DNA from 3 places in the Nocardioides sp. NPDC054178 genome. Region 3 is predicted to be linked to each of the others. Evidence: predicted binding sites of a transcription regulator. Region 3 holds the regulator's gene; each other region holds the start of a gene.
The links. The regulator LexA, encoded in region 3, represses DNA repair genes until DNA is damaged. The targets are predictions, from matches to a motif close to TCGAACANNTGTTCGA.
Positions count from the first base shown of each region.

Region 1: ruvC (crossover junction endodeoxyribonuclease RuvC) is a predicted target of LexA. The motif match lies at 2,376-2,391, and genes of this name have one in related genera.
Region 2: ACZ6WN_RS28705 (SAV_6107 family HEPN domain-containing protein) is a predicted target of LexA. The motif match lies at 2,497-2,512, and genes of this name have one in related genera.

Region 1 is NZ_JBVJKY010000003.1:163,828-168,370, forward strand. It holds gene ACZ6WN_RS13335 (signal peptidase I) at 1-419, shown strand, start outside; gene pdxT (pyridoxal 5'-phosphate synthase glutaminase subunit PdxT) at 462-1,040, shown strand; gene ACZ6WN_RS13345 (YebC/PmpR family DNA-binding transcriptional regulator) at 1,147-1,914, shown strand; gene ACZ6WN_RS13350 (DUF6458 family protein) at 2,040-2,282, shown strand; gene ruvC (crossover junction endodeoxyribonuclease RuvC) at 2,430-2,960, shown strand; gene ruvA (Holliday junction branch migration protein RuvA) at 2,961-3,563, shown strand; gene ruvB (Holliday junction branch migration DNA helicase RuvB) at 3,570-4,543, shown strand, end outside.
Region 2 is NZ_JBVJKY010000011.1:82,093-86,635, forward strand. It holds gene ACZ6WN_RS28690 (phytoene desaturase family protein) at 1-1,045, opposite strand, end outside; gene ACZ6WN_RS28695 (DUF4126 domain-containing protein) at 1,042-1,677, opposite strand; gene ACZ6WN_RS28700 (hypothetical protein) at 1,821-2,414, shown strand; gene ACZ6WN_RS28705 (SAV_6107 family HEPN domain-containing protein) at 2,583-3,044, shown strand; gene ACZ6WN_RS28710 (methyltransferase domain-containing protein) at 3,082-3,807, shown strand; gene dinB (DNA polymerase IV) at 3,841-4,543, shown strand, end outside.
Region 3 is NZ_JBVJKY010000001.1:1,010,764-1,015,306, forward strand. It holds gene ACZ6WN_RS04900 (MXAN_6640 family putative metalloprotease) at 1-68, opposite strand, end outside; gene ACZ6WN_RS04905 (alkaline phosphatase D family protein) at 143-1,807, opposite strand; gene lexA (transcriptional repressor LexA) at 1,905-2,672, opposite strand; gene ACZ6WN_RS04915 (LysM peptidoglycan-binding domain-containing protein) at 2,855-3,247, shown strand; gene ACZ6WN_RS04920 (hypothetical protein) at 3,362-4,273, opposite strand.

The DNA.
Region 1 (4,543 bases), on a different contig from region 3:
CCGCGGCGCCGTCCTCCGGCGGAGGCAACGGCACCGGGACCGGCAACTGCCAGGCGCAGAACCAGGCGCTCGGCAGCATGATCATGCTGCGCTGGGAGGGAGTCGCACCGGCCTCCGCGCCGCCGCTGGCGAGCTATGGCTACCAGCTGCAGTTCTTCAACCGGGACACCAACCAGAACCAGGGCGCCGCCCTGACCGTCGCCCATTCCGGGGCCGCCGGATCGAGACAGACCTACCAGCAGAACGCGACGACGCTGGGCAACCTGCTCGGCCTCAACCTGCTCTCCAACACCCGGCTGCAGCTGCGGGTGCGCTCCCACCTGACCGGCACCAGCTGGTACGGCGCGACGACCGTCCAGGTCAACTTCTCCAGCAGCGCCATCCTCGCCTTCGCCTCCTTCGAGTGCAACACCGCCTGAGCCGAGTTCCGTGCCGCCGTCACCGCGAACTACGCTGCCGAGGTGACTGCACCGACCATCGGCGTACTCGCTCTTCAGGGCGATGTCCGCGAACACCTGGCCACGCTGACCCGGCTGGGGGTCAAGACCCTTCCCGTACGCCGCCAGGCCGAGCTCGACACCTGCGACGGGCTCGTGCTGCCCGGTGGGGAGTCGACCACGATGTGGCGTCTGGCCAGGACCTTCGAGCTGCTCGAACCGCTGCGGGCGCGCGTGGAGGACAAGATGCCGGTCTTCGGCACCTGCGCCGGGATGGTGCTGCTCGCCGAGCGCCTGCTCGACGCTGCCGAGGGTCAGGAGACGATCGGCGGCCTGGACATCACGGTGCGGCGCAACGCGTTCGGGCGCCAGACCGAGTCCTTCGAGACCGACCTGACCGTGGCCGGGGTGGAGGAGCCGGTCCGAGCGGTCTTCATCCGCGCGCCCTGGGTCGAGGCGACCGGCCCCGAGGTGGAGGTGCTGGCGAGCGTGGCGGGCCACCCCGTCGCCGTACGCCACCGGCATCTGCTCGCGACGTCCTTCCACCCCGAGGTCAACGGCGAGGACCGGCTGCACCGGCTCTTCCTCGACACCTGCTGGTGACGGTGACCGAGGCCACGTAGTTAGAATGGGCACCTGCTGCCCTGTGACGACTCCGGAGGCGGCTCGACAAGCACAGCGACGACGCGGGGCAAAGGACGGTTTTCAGATGAGCGGCCACTCCAAGTGGGCAACGACCAAGCACAAGAAGGCGGCGATCGACGCCAAGCGCGGCAAGCTCTTCGCCAAGCTCATCAAGACGATCGAGATCGCGGCCAAGACCGGCGGTCCCGACCCGGCCGGAAACCCGACCCTCTACGACGCGATCCAGAAGGCCAAGAAGCAGTCGGTCCCCAACGACAACATCGACCGCGCGGTCAAGCGCGGCGGTGGGCTCGACGGCGGCGGGGTCAGCTACGACACGATCATGTACGAGGTCTACGGCCCCCAGGGCGTCGCTCTCCTCATCGAGTGTCTGACCGACAACCGCAACCGGGCGGCCATGGAGGTACGCACCGCGGTCACCCGCAACGGCGGCACGATGGCCGACCCGGGCTCGGTCTCGCGGCTCTTCGACCGCAAGGGCGTCGTCGTGGTGGCCAAGGCCCAGGAGGGCAAGGAGATCTCCGAGGACGACCTCCTCGAGGCCACCCTCGACGCCGGTGCCGAGGACGTCAACGACCTCGGTGAGTCCTTCGAGATCGTCTCCGACCCCTCCGACGTCGTCGCGGTCCGCACCGCGCTGCAGGACGCCGGGATCGACTACGACTCCGCCGAGGTCCAGTTCGTCGCGAGCATGGACATCCCGGTCGCCGACGCCGCCTCCGCCGAGAAGGTCTTCAAGCTCATCGACGCCGTCGACGACCTCGACGACGTCCAGAACGTCTTCTCCAACGCCGACATCCCCGACGAGGTCATGGAGACGGTCGACGCCTGATCGCTCCGCTGGTCGAGAGGCGAGCTGGGCCGTACGGCGAACCGGCTCATTCTCGGGCCGGATGCTGGGTACCCGGAAGGTCACGAACCGCCACGAGGGCGGGTTCGCACTGGAAGGAGTACGCGATGGGATACGGCGCAGGAGCGATTCTGCTCGTCGTCGGACTTGTCCTGGCGTTGGCTGTGCACGTCTCGGTCAGCGGGGTCGATCTGACCCTGATCGGCTGGATCCTGGCCGCTGTCGGAGCCGTGGTGCTGATCCTGACCGCTGTGACCCTGAACACCGGAGGTCGCTCACGCACGGTCGCGAGGCGGAGGCATGCCGACGGTACGGAGACCGTCGAGGAGCGACGCACCGACACCCTGTGAGCACGGGGGCCTCGACCGCGGGACCTCCGAGCACGTCGCATCCTCCTGAATGAGGGTGTCGCGAGCCCGGAGGCAGCAGCCGACCGGTAGTCTACGAACAGACGTTCGACACCCGGCCGGCTCGGTCGTTGTGGAAGAGGTGCTCCAGTGCGCGTGCTTGGGATCGACCCCGGCCTGACCCGGTGCGGGATGGGCGTGGTCGACGGGTCGCTCGGCCGGCCGCTGTCGATGGTGGACGTCGGTGTGATCCGTACGTCCTCCGACCTTCCCGTCTGGGAGCGGCTGGTGAGCATCGAGAAGGGGATCGACGCCTGGATCGAGGAGCACCGGCCGGACGCGGTCGCGATCGAGCGGATCTTCGCGCGCTCGAACGTCTCCACGATCATGGGTACGGCCCAGGCCAGCGGCCTCGCCATGGTCTGCGCCGCCCGGCGCGGTCTGCCGGTCGCCCTGCACACGCCCTCGGAGGTCAAGGCCGCCGTCTCCGGCAACGGCCGGGCCGACAAGGCCCAGGTGACGGCCATGGTGACCCGCATCCTGCGGCTCTCGACGCCGCCGAAGCCTGCCGATGCCGCCGACGCGCTGGCGCTGGCCATCACCCACCAGTGGCGCGGAGGCGCCCAGAACCGCATCGAGGCCGCGGTCGCCGCGGCTGCGCTCACCAGAAGGGTCCGCTAGATGATCGCGTCCGTGCGCGGCAAGGTCGCCGCCGTCAGTCTCTCCACCGCCGTCGTCGAGGTCGGCGGGATCGGCATCGAGCTGCTCTGCACGCCCAACACGCTGGCCACGCTCCGCACCGGTGAGGAGGCGCACCTGCCGACCAGCCTGGTCGTGCGCGAGGACTCGCTGACCCTCTTCGGGTTCACCGACACCGACGAGCGCACCCTCTTCGAGCTCCTCCAGACCGCCTCCGGCGTCGGCCCGAAGCTCGCCCAGGCGATGCTGGCCGTGCTCTCGCCCGACGGCATCCGCCTGGCCATCGCAGGCGAGGACGCCAAGACGCTGACCAAGGTCCCCGGCATCGGCCAGAAGGGCGCCCAGCGGATCATCCTGGAGCTCAAGGACAGGATCGGCGCACCCACCGGCACCGCCTCCGCCCCGGCCGCCGTCCAGCAGGGCGCGGCGCCGTGGCGCGACCAGGTGACCGAGGCCCTCCTCGGCCTGGGCTACAACGCCCGGGACGCCGACAAGGCGGTCACCGCGATCGAGCCCGAGGCCGGCGACCAGGCCAACATCTCGCTGCTGCTCCGGGCGGCGCTGCGCACCCTCTCGAAGGCATAAGGACCCATGCACGAGGACGACCTGGACCGGGCCGAGGAGGACTACTTCTCGTCGCTGACCATCGCCGAGGCCGACGGGGACGACCGGGCCGTCGAGGCCGCGCTGCGCCCCCGGACCCTCGACGAGCTGATCGGCCAGCAACGGGTCCGCGAGCAGCTCGGTCTCGTCCTGGAGGCGGCGCGGCAGCGTGAGCGGGCACCCGACCACGTACTCCTGTCCGGGCCGCCGGGCCTCGGCAAGACCACCCTCGCGATGATCATCGCCGCCGAGATGTCGGCCCCCCTGCGGATCACCTCCGGTCCCGCGATCACCCACGCCGGCGACCTCGCCGCGATCCTGAGCGGTCTCAACGAGGGCGAGGTGCTCTTCGTCGACGAGATCCACCGGATGAGCCGGCCCGCCGAGGAGATGCTCTACCTGGCGATGGAGGACTTCCGGGTCGACGTGGTCATCGGCAAGGGCCCGGGCGCGACCGCGATCCCGATCGACCTGCCGCCGTTCACGCTGGTCGGCGCGACCACCCGCGCCGGGCTCCTCCCCGGCCCGCTCCGGGACCGGTTCGGCTTCACCGGCCATCTGGAGCTCTACGACCCCCAGGACCTCGAGCTGATCGTGCGCCGCTCCGCCGGCCTGCTCGACGTCACCCTCATGGACGACGGTGCCGCCGAGATCGCCGGCCGCTCCCGAGGCACCCCACGGATCGCCAACCGGCTGCTGCGCCGCGTACGCGACTATGCCCAGGTCAAGGCCGACGGCACGGTCACCCAGCAGATCGCCGAGAAGGCGCTCGACCTCTACGAGGTCGACCCGCTCGGCCTGGACCGCCTCGACCTGGCCGTCCTCGACGCCCTGTGCCGCAGGTTCGGCGGCGGTCCCGTGGGCATCTCCACCCTCGCCGTCGCGGTGGGGGAGGAGCGCGAGACGGTCGAGGAGGTGGCCGAGCCGTTCCTCGTACGCACCGGCTTCCTCGCCCGTACGCC
Region 2 (4,543 bases), on a different contig from region 3:
CCATCAGCTTGCCGTAGGAGTGGATCGTCCAGGCGTGCTGCCCCTCGGGGGCGAGCCCGCGGGTGCGTACGACCAGGGTCGGCTCACCGTGGAGCACCAGCTCGTCGGGGAGGCCGAGGAGATGCTCGGGCAGCGAGGAGAGCCCGAGGTGGAACGTCATCGGCGGGATCGCCGGCAACGTGCGGTCCACCAGCGGCCGCAGGGCCGGCAGCGAGCGCGGGTCGAAGGCGACCACGACCGCGCCGTCGGCACCGAGGTCGATCTCCCCGGCCGTGGTCGCCACCGCGACCGCCCGCCCGTCGCGGACGACGATGTCCTCCACGCGGGTCGCGGTCTGCACCGAGACCCGGCGGGTGGCCATCCGGGCGGCGAGCACCTCGGCCACCACCCCCATCCCGCCCTCGACCCGCCAGGCGCCGAACCGCTGCTCGAGATAGGCGGTGAGCCCCGCCCAGGCAGGTACGTCACGCAGCTCCTGCCCCGCCGCGACGAACGGGTGCGCCGCGACCAGCCGGAGCCGCTCGTCCTTGAACGTCTTGCGCAGCCGCTTGTGGAGGGTCTCGCGCGACCGGAACCGCTCCGCGACCGCCGAGGGCAGCGCCGAGGGCTCCCACGGCACCTCGAAGTAGTGCTGGCGCAGCACCTCCCAGTCCTCGCTGAACCGGGCGACGTAGTCGGTCCACAGCCGGCCCATGCCCGGGCCGAGCTCGTCGAAGGCGGCCAGCTGGGCGCCCCGGGTGCCGCCGGGCACCGAGACCGCTGTCTTGTCGGCGAACCGGTGCTCGCGGACGACGTCCATCGGCACCAGCTCGAGCTCACGCTCCGCGGGCCGCCCGGACTTGCGGAACAGGTCCCGCATCACCGCGGGCAGCAGCGTCGAGGTCGCCGAGGCGTCCCAGGTGAACCCCTCCTCACGCACCGGCACCAGCGCGCCGCCGAGCTCGCCGGAGGCCTCGAGAAGGGTGACCGAGTGACCGAGCTTGGCCAGCCGCGCGGCGCTGGCCATCCCGGCGTACCCGCCCCCGAGGACGACGACGCGGGTCACGGGACCGGGTAGGGCAGGGTGTCGCCGCCGGAGGGCCCGTCCGGCGGCGGGGCGCCCCGTCTTCCTCGCCGGGTCAGCCTGCGCCAGCCTCCGCGAACGGTGCGGACGATGAGATACACCAGCACCAGCCCGGCCACCAGCAGGACCGCGGCGACACCGGCGGCGGCCAGCGGGTGCTGGGTCGCGAACCAGACCACACCGAGGACGAGCCCGTCCTCGGCCAGGCTGACCACCGAGTTGGAGACCGGCTCGGGGGAGGTGTTGACCGCCAGCCGCTCGCTGGCCTTGACCAGGTGGGACATCAGCGCCGAGGTGCCGCCCACGACGCCGGCGACGGCCGCGTTGAGCGAGTCGGCCTCACCGGCGAGCAGGACGCCGATCACGGCGCCGATCGTGGGCCGGATGACCGTCGAGATCGAGTCCCAGGTGGAGTCGATGTAGGGCACCTTGTCGGCGACGAACTCGATCGCGAACATCAACCCTGCGGCCGCCAGCACCGGCCAGGTGCCGAGCACGTCGGGGATCTCCTCGGCCCCCGTCGTACGCTGCACGACGCCGAGCACCAGCACGACCAGGTAGGCGTTGATGCCACTGGCCCACCCGCTGGAGAAGGTCAGCGCTAGAGATTCCATGGGGACATCTTGGCGTACGCCACCGACGACGCGGACCCGGCCCGAGACCGAGCGCACGCGATCCCGTATTTACCTCCGTTGTGTCCCGTACGGCAGAATGGGCTGATCAACGCAGAGTTCCCCCCACGTCGCAAGGAGACCGGATGACCATGACGACACCCGACGAGAACGAAGGTGTGGTCGTGAGCGAGGACCCGGAGGTCACCGTCGAGGTGGCAGCCCTGGCTGCCGAGCCCGTGCCGCGGGAGATGACCTGGGCGGTTCGGCTGATCGTCGGTCTGATCGCGTTCAGCGCCGTCGTGGTCGTGGTGATGGTGCTGCGTTCCGACGACCTGGTGCGCGCGTGGGCGGAGGGCAACGCCTCGGCCAAGCGCATCCTGGAGACCGAGGGGCTCGAGGCACTCATCAACCCGCCCAACGACAACCGGGTCAGCGCGCCGGCGTTCATCGCCCCGGCCATCACCCTGTTCGGCGTGATGGCCTGCATGCTGGGCGTGCTCACGGTCTTCCTCCGCAACGGCTTCGAGTGGGCCCGCATCGTGATCTCCTTCCTGGTGTTCATCTCCGCGGTGGCCAGCGTCGGCGGCATCCTGACCGGCCCGCCGGTGCTCATCAGCGTGCTCACCGCGATCGCGATCGTCATCGCGGCGGTGCTGCTGGTGGTCATGTGGCTGCCGGCCAACACCCGCTACATCCACCCGCCGCACCGCATCCGCGGCGCCGTCGCCGACGACTGAGCGACCGCAGCACCGATCGACACGCCCCGCCACCGAAACGTCTTGTGACTGTCGGTGGCGGGGTGTAGTTTGATCTTCGTGTTCGAACAAACGTTCGAACACCAGGCTCTGGCGGGCGTCGTCCTCGACCCCCGACGCCCGTCGGAGCCGTCCACTGCGGGGTCGACCTTGAGCGAGAAGGACGACCCGATGCATCTGCTGCCGGCGACGACGCACAGCTACCTCTTCCGCGCCACCGAGACCCTCGCGGAGGCCATCGTGGCCGACGACGTGCCGAGCAGGTACGCCATCGCCCACGTCGCCGCGCTCCAGGCCGCCGCCGCGCTGATCGCTGCCCGCACCGACCCCGTCGAGGCCGCCAGCCGCGCCGGACGCCGTCGCCCGTGGAACGCCTGGGTCCGCCTCAAGAAGGTCGCGCCCGAGCTCTCCGAGTGGGCCGACTACTTCGCCGCCGGCGCCGCCAAGCGCGCCGCCGCGGAGGCCGGCTCGATCCGGGCGGTCACCGCGGAGGAGGCCGACGAGCAGGTGCGTGACGCCGACCGGTTCCTCGCCGTCGTCGAGGAGTCGCTCGGGCTGATGGCCCACACCTCGCAGGCCACCCGACTCCGCCACGACCGCCTCGTGGGCTGATTCAGATGCCGTGGACACAGGGCCTACGCTTGGCCCCATGTCAGCTGGCTCCGCTTCCACCAGTCGTCGGGCAGGCGCCCGGACCGTCGCCGTCTGGGACGCGCTCGACCCGGTCCTGGCCGGAGGCCCGCTCGACGTCCTCGACATCGGCGGCGGCACCGGCACCTCAGCCGTACGCGTCGCCGGGCTCGGCCACCGGGTCACCGTCGTCGACCCCAGCCCCGACGCGCTGGCCGCGCTCGACCGTCGCGCCCGCGAGGCCGGCGTCTCCGTCGACGCCCGCCAGGGCGACCTGGCCGCCCTCTCCGAGGTGGCCGACCCCGGCGGCGCCGACGTGGCGCTGTGCCACGGCGTCCTCGAGGTCGTGCCCGACCCCGCGGCGGCGCTGGCAGGGATCCGCGAGGTGCTCCGTCCCGGCGGCACCCTCAGCCTGCTGGTCGCCCAGCGCACCGCTGCCGTCCTCTCCCGCGCTCTGGCCGGCCACTTCGCGCAGGCCGCCGAGCTCCTCGACGACACCGCTCCGCAGGGGCGCTCCGGTCGCCGCTTCGCCCTCGACGAGGTCACCGGCCTGCTCGAGTCGGCCGGCTTCGAGGTCGGGGACGTCCGTGGCGTACGCGTCTTCGTGGATCACGTTCCGGGGTCGCTGCTCGATGTCGACCCTGCGGCGACGTCGGCTCTGGTCGATCTCGAGCAGCGGGCTTCTACGCGGGCTGATTACTTGCCGTTCGCGACTCAGCTGCACTTGCTCGCTTCGCTTCGCTGAGGGCTCGCTTGTCCGCGTCCTGGGAGGGTCGGGGTGACCTCCTCCGCTGGCGCTCCGGAGGTCACCCCGATCCTCCATGTCGACATGGACGCCTTCTTCGTCTCGGTGGCGATCAGGCACCAGCCCGAGCTCTGGGACCAGCCGGTCGTCGTCGGGGGACATGCCAGGGGAGTGGTGACCTGCGCCAACTACCCGGCGCGCGCCTACGGGATCCGTGCCGCGATGCCCGGCTCGATGGCGAGACGGCTGTGTCCTCAGCTCGTCTCGGTCCGTCTCGACTTCGGTGAGGTCGCCGAGGTCTCCCACCAGGTCCGCGAGATCTTCCGCCGCGCCACCCCGCTGGTGGAGGTGGTCAGCGTCGACGAGGCGTTCCTCGACGTACGCGGGGCGACCAGGCTCTTCGGCAGCCCCGAGCGGATCGCCCACCGGATCCGGGGCCAGATCGCCGAGGAGCTGAGCATCACCTGCTCGGTCGGTGTCGCGCCGACCCCGAGCGTGGCCAAGGTCGGCAGCCGCAAGGCGAAGCCCGACGGCGTCGTGGTCGTCCGGCCCGAGGAGATCCCGGGCTTCCTCCATCCGCTCGACGTCGGTGAGCTCTACGGGGTCGGGCCGAGCACCCGGACCCGGCTGCGGCGGCTCGGCTTCGAGACGGTGGGTGACATCGCCCGCACGCCGGTGCCGACGCTCCACCAGATCCTCGGCCCACGCCTCGGCGGCCACCTGCACCGGCTCGCCA
Region 3 (4,543 bases):
GCGACCATGCCTGCGATCAAGACGAGGGTGCGCTGTTTGCGGTTGATCCGGCGGGCAATGTTTCGCATGAGATACCAGACGTTCGGGAAGGCAGACCTGGGCAGTCTAAGCGCAGAGCGCCGCTGTGTCCGGGGGACACGGCCTAGACGGGCTGGGTGACGTGATGAAGCCGGTTGCTTCCGGTTGCCGTGGCGTACGACCTGGTCCAGGTGGCCGTCGTGCCGGCGTCCTTGCGCTCGCCGATGACGTACCAGTCCATCTGGGCGCGCTCGCGGGTCACGTCGAGGACGGAGTAGCCGTGGTCGTCGAAGTTCAGGTAGCGGACGTGGCGGTTGGCGGTCCTGATGATGTTCTCGACCGTCACGCTGACCGTGCGGCGCGGCGCACCGAGGATGTCCTTGAGGTTGTTCGAGGTCACCGAGGTGGCCACGAGCTCGACGCCGGCGGTCCTGCCGAGCGGGTAGACGGCGGAGTCGTACGGCAGGTCGCAGGCCCACGCGGAGTGGATGTCGCCGGTGACGAAGACGGTGTCGGTGATCGCGTGGTCGCGGATGTGCTCGAAGAGCTCGGTGCGGTCGGCGGTGTAGCCGTCCCACTGGTCGACGTTGTAGGCGACGCCGTTGTCGGGCAGCAGGCCGGTGACGTCGTTGACCGGGGCGATCAGGCTCTTCGGGAGCGCGCCGAAGGTGACCGGCGCGATCATCACCGGGTTGCCGACGATCTTCCACCGGGCGTCGGTGAGCAGCCCGTCCTTGAGCCATGCCAGCTGCTCGTCGCCGGTGATGGTGCGGTCGGGGTCGTCGACCCCGGCGAGGTCGGTGCGGGCGACCTGCTCGGAGCGGTAGGAGCGCAGGTCGAGCATGCTCAGCTCGAGCAGGGTGCCGAACCGCAGCCGCCGGTAGATGCGGTCGTGGAGATGGCCGGCGGTCTCGACCACGGCGGTGGCGTCGACACGTATCGGCATCCACTCGTCGTAGGCCTGGTTGGCGTTGGTCTTGCGGTCGATCCAGTCGTACTCGCCGGGCTCGTTGTTCTCGGCGCCCAGCAGCCAGGCGTCGTTGGCCGACTCGTGGTCGTCCCAGGTGACGATCCAGGGCAGCCGGGCGTGGGCGGCGGAGAGGTCGACGTCGCGCTTGTACTGCGCGTGCCGGATCCGGTAGTCGGCCAGCGTGTGGAGCTCGTGGGCGGGCTCGTGCGGCCGGACGTCCTCGTTGGCCATGCCGTAGCCGTACTCGCCGGGAGCGTACTCGTAGATGTAGTCGCCGAGGTGGATGATCGCGTGCAGGTCCTCGCGCGCGGCGAGGTGGCGATAGGACGCGAACCAGCCGGCCTGCAGGTTGGAGCAGGAGACCACCCCGAAACGTACGTTCTCCGGGGCTGCGTCGGCGGCCGGCGCGGTGCGGGTGCGGCCGACGCGGCTGGTCTGGCCGTTGTAGGTGAAGCGGTAGTAGTACCAGCTCTGCGGGCTCAGGCCGGTGACGTCGAGCTTCACGGTGTGGTCGCGGTCGGGACCCGTCTGCTGGGATCCCTTCGCGGTGATGCGGTCGAAGTCGGCGGTGGGCGAGACCTCCCAGCGGACCAGGACCTGCTCGCCCTGCCCGGACCCCGGGGTCGCGTCCTCCGTCGGCGTGACCCGCGTCCAGATGACCACGCGGTCCGGGAGCGGGTCGCCGGAGGCGACGCCGTGCTGGAAGTGGTTGAGCGAGCCGCTGACGGCCTCGGCTGGGTCGGGAAGAGCGACGGCTCCGGCGGCGGTCGCCAGCCCGGCGGCGATGAGGGTGCGGCGGTCGATCTGCGTCTGGGTCACGCTGGAGCGAACGACGCAGCCGCCGGCCCCGTCATGGGCCGGCGGCTGCAGTTCACGCAGTGTTCCCGGACTGGTTCCGGGAGGTGTGACACGGGACTCAGAGGCTGCGCAGGACCGCCGTCACCTTGCCGAGGATCCTCGCGTGGGTGCCGTCGATCGGCTCGTACGCAGCGTTGTGCGGCAGCAGCCAGACCTTGCCGTCCTTGCGGGAGAGCGTCTTGACCGTCGCCTCGCCGTCGATCAGCGCGGCCACGATCTCGCCGTTCTCGGCGGTCGGCTGCTGGCGCACGACCACGAAGTCGCCGTCGCAGATGGCCGCGTCGACCATCGAGTCACCCGAGACCGAGAGCAGGAAGAGGTCGCCGTTGCCGACCAGCTGCTTGGGCAGCGGGAAGACGTCCTCGACGCTCTGCTGGCTGGAGGTCTCCTCGGCCAGGATCGGGCCACCGGCCGCGATCCGCCCGACCAGGGGAACCATGGCGGCGGCGGGGTTGGGGTTGATGTCGGCCTCGGCCGTGACCGTAGCCTCGGCCTCCTCGCCGGACATGGCCTTGCGGTGGGCCATCACCTCCGGAAGGAAGACCTCGAGAGCGCGCGGCCGCTTCGGGTCCTTGCGGATCAGACCACGCTGCTCCAGGGCACGGAGCTGGTGGGCGACGCTGCTGGTGCTGGTCAGCCCGACCGCGGCACCGATCTCGCGCATGCTGGGCGGGTAGCCACGCTGCTCGATGCTGTCGCGCAGGTGAGCGAGGATGCGCTGCTGACGCGGCGTGAGCCCGGTCGCGTCCGGCGGCCCGTCGGGCAGCTCGCGGACGCGGCTCTTCTTCGAACCGCCTGATCCGGTGCCTGTCTTCTGCGTGGTCATGTCACCACATTAGTCCCTCTGGCACCACGACATCAAACATTTGTTCGACGTCGTGGGCAGCGCGTGTCGGCGTTCGAAAATTCTTGGGGTCGCTACTTGCGTTGTTCGAACACGTGATCTACCTTCGAACATGTGCTCGATCGAACACGTGATCGAGCGACTTGTGACCAGGAGGCCGTGAGATGAGTGCAACCGTCTATGTGCTGCCCGTTGCCGAGCCGCCCCGCGAGGTGCGGGAGGTGCGCCGCTCGACCGTGCGGCTCACCCGTCGCGGACGAGTCGTCGTGTTCGCATTCGCGCTCGTCGTGCTCTTCGGGATCGCGCTGATCGGGGCGCGGGTGGCGTTCGCGGTGGAGAACGGTGCCGGCACCGATGCCGGATTTCGTGGCCCCGCCCCCGCCGCCCACACGATGGTCGTCGGCGATGGCGACACGCTCTGGGACATCTCCTCGAAGGCCGTCGCCGGGACCGACGCCTCGATTCGGGAGATGGAGCAGACGATCAAGGAGCTCAACTCTCTCGAGTCCTCGATGCTCGTGTCCGGGCAGACGCTGATCATCCCGACCGCGCCGTAGGGCGCCGCCACAGATGTCCGGCTGCTCCTTCGACCCCTGGCAGCCGGCTACCGGGGAAAGAGTGAGAGTGCTGCAGACGATGGGAAGCGTCTGCAGCACTCTCGCGTATCCGGGTCAGTGGCGCCCGCGGTAGGGGGTGTCTGGCTCGGCCGGCGGCCACTGCTTGTTGCGGGTGCTGTGCCGCGGCGGCCACTCGTCGTCCGGCTGGACCGGCGGGTCCTGGGGCTGGCGCTGGGTGGGCATCGCCTGGGTCGCGGCGGGATCCTCGGTCAGTCGAGCCCGGGAGCCGGTCTGGCCGTAGCCGGCCGGGGCCGGATAGGCACCCGACTGATACGGCGCGGAGCCGGTCTGCTGGGTCGGGTAGCTGTCCGTGGTGTATCCGGGCGAGGCGTACCTCGGGGTGCTCTGCGGCGTCGACGTCGGCGTCGGCGGGCTGGAGTAGTAGGAGGGCTGGGCGGGTGGCGGGCTGGTCGGCGGCTGGTAGGCCGAGGCGCCGTAGGCGGCTCGGCTTCCGGTGGTGCCGTAGCCCTGGTCGCTGCCGGGGTAGCCGTAGGGCGACTGGGAGCCGGTGTCGGTGTAGGCCGAGCGGTTCGTGGTGTCACCGTAGGGCGGCTGGCTCCCGGTGTCGGAGCTGTGCCGGCCGTAGGAGCCGGTGTCGTCGTAGCCGTAGGAGCCGGTGCCGTAGTAGTCCTGCTCCGGGTAGGCCTGATCGGAGTAGGTCTGATCGGGGTAGGTCTGGTCGGGGTAGGCCGGGTCCGAGTAGTCCTGCTCCTCGACGTAGGCGTTGGAGTGGCTGCCGGCGTAGTCGTCGGCGGGTGGCGTCGTCGGGGCGCCGGTGAGGGCCCGCCAGGCCTTCCCGGCGAAGGTGAAGGTCAGGAAGAGACAGGCGACTGCCACGACCGCCGCGATGGCGAGCTTCGCCCAGGCGCCGGAATCGCCTCCTCGTGCGTCGGCCCCGAAACCGACGGCGACCCACACGAGCACTCCCCAGATGATGAGGAAGGCCAGTGTCGCGATCGCAGGCAAGATGAACGGTGGCCGGGGACCGCTTCTGGGGCGCGTGCCTCTCCGCGACCCGACGCGATTTCCTCCGGAGATGTTTGTCACGGGGGCCATTCTTACCCATCCGGGCCAGTCCGGCGCCGCTGAACCGGAATCTTTCGGTGTTTGACCGGCGACACGCCGGACACGCGGGTAAACCCGACCCTCGCTTGCATCGTCGTGGGGGCGGGCGTACGGTTACCACTACATCTAGTAGTTACACCGCTGTAGTTATCCACATCTAGTTCACATGAA